3 regions of the Streptomyces sp. NPDC056128 genome follow, and region 1 is predicted to be linked to each of the others. Evidence: riboswitches for the same ligand, from Rfam matches in the RefSeq annotation. Region 1 holds a riboswitch; each other region holds the start of a gene.
What was found. Region 1 has a riboswitch for cyclic di-AMP ahead of ACFC1X_RS28735 (transglycosylase family protein). Riboswitches for the same ligand answer to the same signal wherever they lie in the genome.
Positions count from the first base shown of each region.

Region 2: another riboswitch for cyclic di-AMP. It lies ahead of ACFC1X_RS03330 (peptidoglycan DD-metalloendopeptidase family protein); the one in region 1 lies ahead of ACFC1X_RS28735 (transglycosylase family protein).
Region 3: another riboswitch for cyclic di-AMP. It lies ahead of ACFC1X_RS38235 (M23 family metallopeptidase); the one in region 1 lies ahead of ACFC1X_RS28735 (transglycosylase family protein).

Region 1 covers NZ_JBHJVQ010000020.1:100,582-102,836, reverse strand. Annotated here, with positions in the region: gene ACFC1X_RS28740 (transglycosylase family protein) at 1-720, shown strand, start outside; cyclic di-AMP (ydaO/yuaA leader) riboswitch at 904-1,070, shown strand; gene ACFC1X_RS28735 (transglycosylase family protein) at 1,074-1,775, shown strand; gene eno (phosphopyruvate hydratase) at 2,001-2,255, shown strand, end outside.
Region 2 covers NZ_JBHJVQ010000001.1:767,131-769,385, reverse strand. Annotated here, with positions in the region: gene ACFC1X_RS03335 (SGNH/GDSL hydrolase family protein) at 1-138, opposite strand, end outside; gene ACFC1X_RS03330 (peptidoglycan DD-metalloendopeptidase family protein) at 344-1,288, opposite strand; cyclic di-AMP (ydaO/yuaA leader) riboswitch at 1,293-1,449, opposite strand; gene ACFC1X_RS03325 (tyrosine-protein phosphatase) at 1,876-2,255, shown strand, end outside.
Region 3 covers NZ_JBHJVQ010000043.1:42,489-44,743, reverse strand. Annotated here, with positions in the region: gene ACFC1X_RS38240 (M16 family metallopeptidase) at 1-484, shown strand, start outside; cyclic di-AMP (ydaO/yuaA leader) riboswitch at 676-840, shown strand; gene ACFC1X_RS38235 (M23 family metallopeptidase) at 853-1,617, shown strand; gene ACFC1X_RS38230 (GntR family transcriptional regulator) at 1,817-2,255, shown strand, end outside.

The DNA of each region.
Region 1 (2,255 bases):
TACGCGGACCAGGGCATCGCGGCCTGGCCGACCTGCGGGCTGCTCGCGGGGCTGGGCAACCCCCCTGGGGCCACCGGCGCCACGGGCGCGACCGGTGACGGCTCGTCGGAGGAGTCGCGGTCCCCGGAGAAGTCGGAGACCCCGGATTCGGCCGAATCCTCCGCCGGTTCCAAGACACCCGAGTCGACCGCTTCCCCGAAGACGTCGGATTCGCCCGAGTCATCCGCTTCGCCGTCTCCGTCGGATTCGACCGAGGGGTCGGAGTCGTCCCCCGAGGCGTCCGGTTCGTCCTCCTCGCCGTCCTCCTCGCCCCCGTCGGAATCTTCTGACGCCTCGTCCGATGGCAAGGATCAATCCACCAAGCCGGACACATCGCCCGAAAGCGACTCCGGTGCCACCGCCGAACCGGACGCCACCGAGGGCTCGTCCGGCTCTGGCCGGCACCGCGGCGACAGCGCGGACGAGGGCGGGCCCGTGAAGGGTCTGACGGACAGCACCGCGGGGCGGCACGCCTCGCGTGACGGCGGGCCGCGAGAGGCCGACGACGGCTCCTACATCGTCCGCTCCGACGACAGTCTCTGGGCCATCGCCGACTCCCTTGGCGTCGACGGCGGATGGCGTGCGCTCTACTCCGACAACGAGCGGGTCGTCGGCCACGACCCGGACCGCATCCTGCCCGGTCAGACGCTCACGGTCACGGGCGAATCGGGCGAAAAGTAGGGGGAGTTCGCGTCACGGTTAGAGACTCTATGTCCGTTTTGGATCTCGTGAGAGATAGGTCTCAGAAGCCGTGATCGTCTTTGAAAATCCGCGGAGCGCGTGTCTACGGTCATGACCGCTCGCCACCGCGGGCCCCGACAGCCGCAACGCCGAATCCTGCCAGCGGCCGTACGGGAACAGTCGTCGCGTAAAGCGCCGAAGGCAGGAGCGGGGGACCCAAGGTAAGTGCCGCACCGGGCAGTTCTGCCGGAGCGGCTAGGGGTGGAGCCGAGTTCCGCGAGGAACCCGGCCGGGCAACTCAACCGGCCCGAACCCGACAGCTCACCTCGCAGGCGTCGGTGAGGGGATCAACCATGCTGTTTTCCGGCAAGGGCAAGCACCGTCGTCCGTCCAAGGCCACTCGCGTCATCGCCGTCGCCGGCGTGACCGGTGCCGCCGTCGCCGCCCCGCTGATGGCGGCCGGCAACGCCTCCGCCGCCACCGCGTCCGAGTGGGACGCCGTCGCCCAGTGCGAGTCCGGTGGCAACTGGTCCATCAACACCGGCAACGGCTACTACGGCGGCCTCCAGTTCTCCGCCTCCACCTGGGCCGGCTACGGCGGTACGCAGTACGCCGCCACCGCCGACCAGGCCAGCAAGGCGCAGCAGATCGAGATCGCCGAGAAGGTGCTCGCGGGCCAGGGCAAGGGTGCCTGGCCGGTCTGCGGCACCGGCCTGTCGAACGCCGCGAACACCGGCTCCGGCTCCGGCGAGAGCCAGGACGGCGGCTCCACCGCCGACCGCTCCACCGAGCAGAAGGCGTCCCGCTCCGACGAGCGCCCGGCCGCCGAGCCGAAGGCCGAGAAGAAGGCCGAGAAGAAGACCGTCACCACCCCCACCGGCCAGAAGGTCGAGAAGGGTGACGGCGAGTACAAGGTCGTCAAGGGCGACACCCTCAGCTCCATCGCCGAGGAGCACGAGGTCAAGGGCGGCTGGGAGAAGCTGTTCAAGCTGAACGACGACATCGTCGACGAGGCCGACCTGATCTTCCCGGGTCAGCAGCTGCACCTGAAGTAAGCGGCGCCTGCCGCGACTCCCGCCCCGGTGCGTGTTCCCCGTACGCGCCGGGGCGGGATTCTGTCTTTGTTCCCTTCGGAAACAATTTACTCTCGGTTCTGTCCAGCGGGTGGGCGATCGGCTGGCCGATCGCCCGGAGCCGGTTAGGCTCGGTCCCGCAGAGCCGACGCGGTCCTGCGGACCCGCGCGTCACACCGAAGCGTCACATTGAAGAAGGAGATGCTCGTGCCGTCCATCGACGTCGTCGTAGCCCGGGAAATCCTGGACTCCCGAGGCAACCCCACGGTCGAGGTCGAGGTCGGCCTCGACGACGGCAGCACGGGTCGTGCCGCCGTTCCGTCCGGCGCCTCCACCGGTGCCTTCGAGGCCATCGAACTCCGTGACGGCGACCCGGGCCGTTACCTCGGCAAGGGCGTCGAGAAGGCCGTCCTCGCCGTCATCGAGCAGATCGGCCCGGAGCTGGTCGGGTACGACGCCACC
Region 2 (2,255 bases), on a different contig from region 1:
GGTGAAGTCGCCCTCGGGGCGCCGGTCCGCGAGCAGTACGGCGAATCGGTCGGCCCAGCCGACGAACGCCCCGTCGGGGCCGCGGTCGCCGACGCCCTCGGTGAAGCTGTCCCCCAGCGCCACGTACGACCCGATCACTGCTCTGCTGTCATTCTTCGAATCGTCTGCCACATCGGGCCATGATTCACCTTGGAATGTGACCTACGCGACCGTAGGAAGGGATTGACGGTCGGTGAGAAAGGCCACGCCTAAAGGCTTGGTCAATTCCGGAATACACCGAAGGCCGGACCCGGGGATCGGGGTCCGGCCTTCGGTGGCGTGGGGGCTGCGCCCTGGCCGTGCGTCAGAGAGAGACGCCGTGCGAGCGCAGGAACGCGACCGGGTCGATGTCCGACCCGTAGTCCGGCGTGGTGCGGATCTCGAAGTGCAGGTGCGGACCGGTCACGTTGCCGGTGGCACCCGAGAGGCCGACCTGCTGGCCCGCCGTCACCGACTGGCCGGCGGAGACGGAGAGGGAGGAGAGGTGGGCGTACTGGGCGTAGTGGCCGTCGGCGAGCTGGATGACGACCTGGTTGCCGTACGCACCGCCGGGGCCGGCGGAGACGACGGTGCCCGCGCCGACGGCCTTGAGCGGGGTGCCGGTCGGGACGACGAAGTCGGTGCCGGTGTGGTAGCCGCTGGACCACATGCTGCCGGACTGGTGGTACGGGGTACCGACGGTGCCGCCCGCGACGGGGGAGGTGTAGCCGCTGCTGGTGCCGGCGTCCGAGGCGGAGGCCTGCTCGGCGTCCGTGGACTTCTCGGCCGGCTTGGCGGCGGGCTTCTCCGCCTCGGCCGGCTTCTCGGCGGCGGGCTTCTCGGCGGCCGGCTTCTCCGACTGGGCGGCGGACGGGGCCTTCGGCTGGGCGGCCTTGGCGCCGACCGAGAGCTTGAGGCCGGGGTGGATCAGCGACGGGTCCGAACCGACGGCCTCGCGGTTGTCCTCGTACAGCTTCTTCCAGCCGCCGTCGACGTTCTGCTCGTCGGCGATCCGCGAGAGGTAGTCGCCGCTCTTGACGGTGTAGGTCCGCGCGTCCGAGTTCTTCTCGGCGCCATTCGCGGCGGCCTTCTTCGCCGTCGTCGGAATGGACTGCACGGACTGCTCGGAAACGGAGTGCGCGGGGGCGGCGTTGGCGCCGGCGGCCCCGATCAGCGGGAGCGCGAGCGCGGCGCCACCGGTTCCGGCGACGGCGATGGTGCGGGTCAGGCGCATGGCCCTGGTACGGCGGTGCTTACCCTTCGCGGGCATGGCGAATTCCTCTCCGGCGCCTGCGAGGTGAGCTGTCGGGTTCGGGCTGGAGATGCCCGGCCGCGCCGAAACGCGGCTTCACCCCAAGCCGTTCCGGGAACCGGAACAGGCATTCGTACCTGTGGGTCCCCCGCTCCTGCCGGTACGGGTGGTGGATGAGAGTGGGCTCCGGTCGGCGGCAGGATTAGGCGTCCGTCCGGATCGGTGGTGAACGTAAGGGACCAAGACGCACCCGGACAAGCGAAGGGTTCCGCCGGAAGGTGTTCCGATTGATCCTTTACGGGAATATCCGGTCACACTCCGTCGATTCGGGGAATGGCATTTCGAGCGAACGTCCTTGAAAACCGGCTTGATTACGTGGACATGACGGGCGACGCACGGTTACGGATATGACGCTGCTCACGCGCCACTTCTCCACCCTTTCGCATTTCAGCGCCAGTTGGAATTAAGGCGTCAATTCGGACAGAAGGCCCGAGGCCGCCCTTAATGCCCTGTGGACAACTCATTGGCGCAGACAGGGGATGCCGTATCGTCGAGGCGAGCCCGCCGCCGAGCAGCGTCGGCGGGGCGGAGTGGGAGGAGTCCCCGTGACGCAGCAGGTCCCGTCGACCGAACCCGAGCTGACCGGTGTGCGCAATTTCCGGGACGTCGGCGGACTGCCGGCCGCGGACGGGCGACGGGTGCGGCAGGGCGTGCTGTTCCGCAGCGGCCACCTGGCGCACGCCACCGGGGAGGACGCCGCCTTCCTGGCCACCCTCGGCCTGCACACCATCTTCGACTTCCGCAACGCGGCCGACCAGAAGCTGGAAGGCCCGGACGTCGAGCTGCCGGGCGTCCGCAATGTGAACCTGCCGCTGAGCGACCCGGCGGACGGCGCCGAGTTCTGGAAGATGGTCCGCGACGGCGACCTCGACCAGCTGCACGAGATCCTGGCCGACGGCAAGGGCGCCCACCGGATGATCGCGTC
Region 3 (2,255 bases), on a different contig from region 1:
CCTGCGCGAGGAGAAGGGCTACACCTACGGCGTCCGGGCGTTCGGGCAGGTGCTGCGGTCCGCGCCGGACGGCACCGGCGCCGCCATGCTCGCCATCAGCGGCTCCGTCGACACCCCCAACACCGGTCCCGCCCTGGAGGACCTGTGGACGGTGCTGCGCAAGCTCGCCGCGGAGGGGCTCACCGACCCCGAGCGTGACGTGGCCGTGCAGAACCTGGTGGGTGTGGCGCCGCTGAAGTACGAGACGGCCGCGGCCGTGGCGAGCACCCTGGCCGACCAGGTCGAGCAGCATCTGCCCGACGACTACCAGGCGACGCTCTACCGTCAACTGGCCGCCACGGGCACCGTGGAGGCCACGGCGGCGGTCGTGAACGCCTTCCCGGTCGACCGTCTGGTGACCGTCCTCGTCGGTGACGCCGCGCAGATCAAGGAGCCCGTCGAGGCCCTCGGCATCGGTGAAGTCACCGTGGTGGCGGCCGAATAGCGGCACGCGCGGGAGGAGGCCCCGGTGACCGGAGTGTCACCGGGGCTGCCGTTTGTCCGAATTGAGGGAGAGGCTGCCTGTCTGCCCTGTGGCATGCGCTACAAAAGCGCTGTTGCGTTTGAGGATTGAACACAGCCGCGTTTAGCGTCATCCGGGCTGTTCGTCAGGCAGTGCGCCGCACCCGCGGCACCGGACAGTCATCGCCGAGTCCCCGTACGGCGCGAGCCAGGGGAGCCGGGGACCCACCGTAGTCCCTGGGGTGAATCGGACGCCCGCGCGCGCAGCGAGGGGGTCCGTAGGAGACCTTCCTGCTCCGAACCCGTCAGCTAACCCGGTAGGCGAGAGGGAAGGAAAGGACCAGCCTCTACATGGCGTTCACGCGCGCCACCGGGAAGCACCGGCGTCCCAGCAGGATGCACCGCAGTACCGCCCGCGCGGCGGGTGTCGCGGCCCTCGCCACCACCGGCGTCGTCGGCACCCTCGCGGCTCCGGCGCTCGCCGCCGAGCCCGAGGTGGAGCGGAGCGGACTCACCCCGGTCATCAGCATCGGCGACTCCCTGGCCGAGGAGATCGACGCCCAGGCCCTCGCACAGCGGCAGGCCGCCGCGGACGCCGCCGCCCGTGAGGCGGCCCAGGAGGCCGCGCGCGAGCGGGCCGCCGAGGCGGCCAAGGAGGCGCGCGAGGCCAAGGAGCGCGCCGCGCGGGAGGCGGAGCGCAAGCGCCTCAACACCTTCGTCCCGCCGATCACCTCCTCCTACGTCTCCACCGCGTACCAGGCCGGCAGCTCCCTGTGGTCCTCCGGCAGCCACACCGGCATCGACTTCCACGCCTCCAGCGGTACGACCGTGCACGCGGTCGGCGTCGGCACCGTCGTCGAGGCCGGCTGGGGCGGGGCGTACGGCAACCAGGTCGTGATCAAGATGCACGACGGCACGTACACGCAGTACGGGCACCTGTCGTCCGTCGGCGTCTCCGTCGGCCAGTCGGTCGACCCCGGCCAGCAGATCGGCCTCTCCGGCGCCACCGGCAACGTCACCGGGCCCCACCTGCACTTCGAGGCCCGTACGAGCCCCGAGTACGGCTCGGACATGGACCCCGTCGCCTACCTCCGCTCCCACGGCGTGAACGTCTGACGGCGGACCCCGCCACACCATCCGAAAGCCCCGGCCTCCGAGCCGGGGCTTTCGGTTTTCGTCGGCGCGCGGCCGCCCGTCGTAGGCCAAAAAATATCCATGAAATCCGCTCCGCCGTCGGAATATCCGCTTGATTGGCCTAGAGTCGCTGGACACGTCAATCGTCGACGTTTCACGGGGATTAAGGCGGAGGTCGGTCATGCGTATTCCGGCGCATTCGGTGTGCACGGCGATCCGGGACGACATCGTCGCCGGAGTCCACGCGCGCGGGGGCCGGCTCACCGAGGAACTCCTCGCCCGCCGCTACGGCGTCTCCCGCGTCCCGGTCCGCGAGGCCCTGCGCACGCTGGAGGCCGAGGGCTTCGTGGTGACCCGGCGGCACGCGGGCGCGTGCGTCGCGGAACCGACCGAACAGGAGGCCGCCGACCTGCTGGAGACCCGTACGCTCCTGGAGCCCCTCGGCGCCGCCCGGGCCGCCCGGCGCCGGACCGACGCCCACCTCAAGGTGTTGCGCGGCCTGGTCCGCCTGGGGCAGGAACGCGCCAGGCAGGGCAGTGGCGAGGATCTGCGTTCCCTGGGCGGCTGGTTCCACGAGACCCTCGCCCAGGCCGCCGGCAGCCCCTCCCTGACGGCGCTGC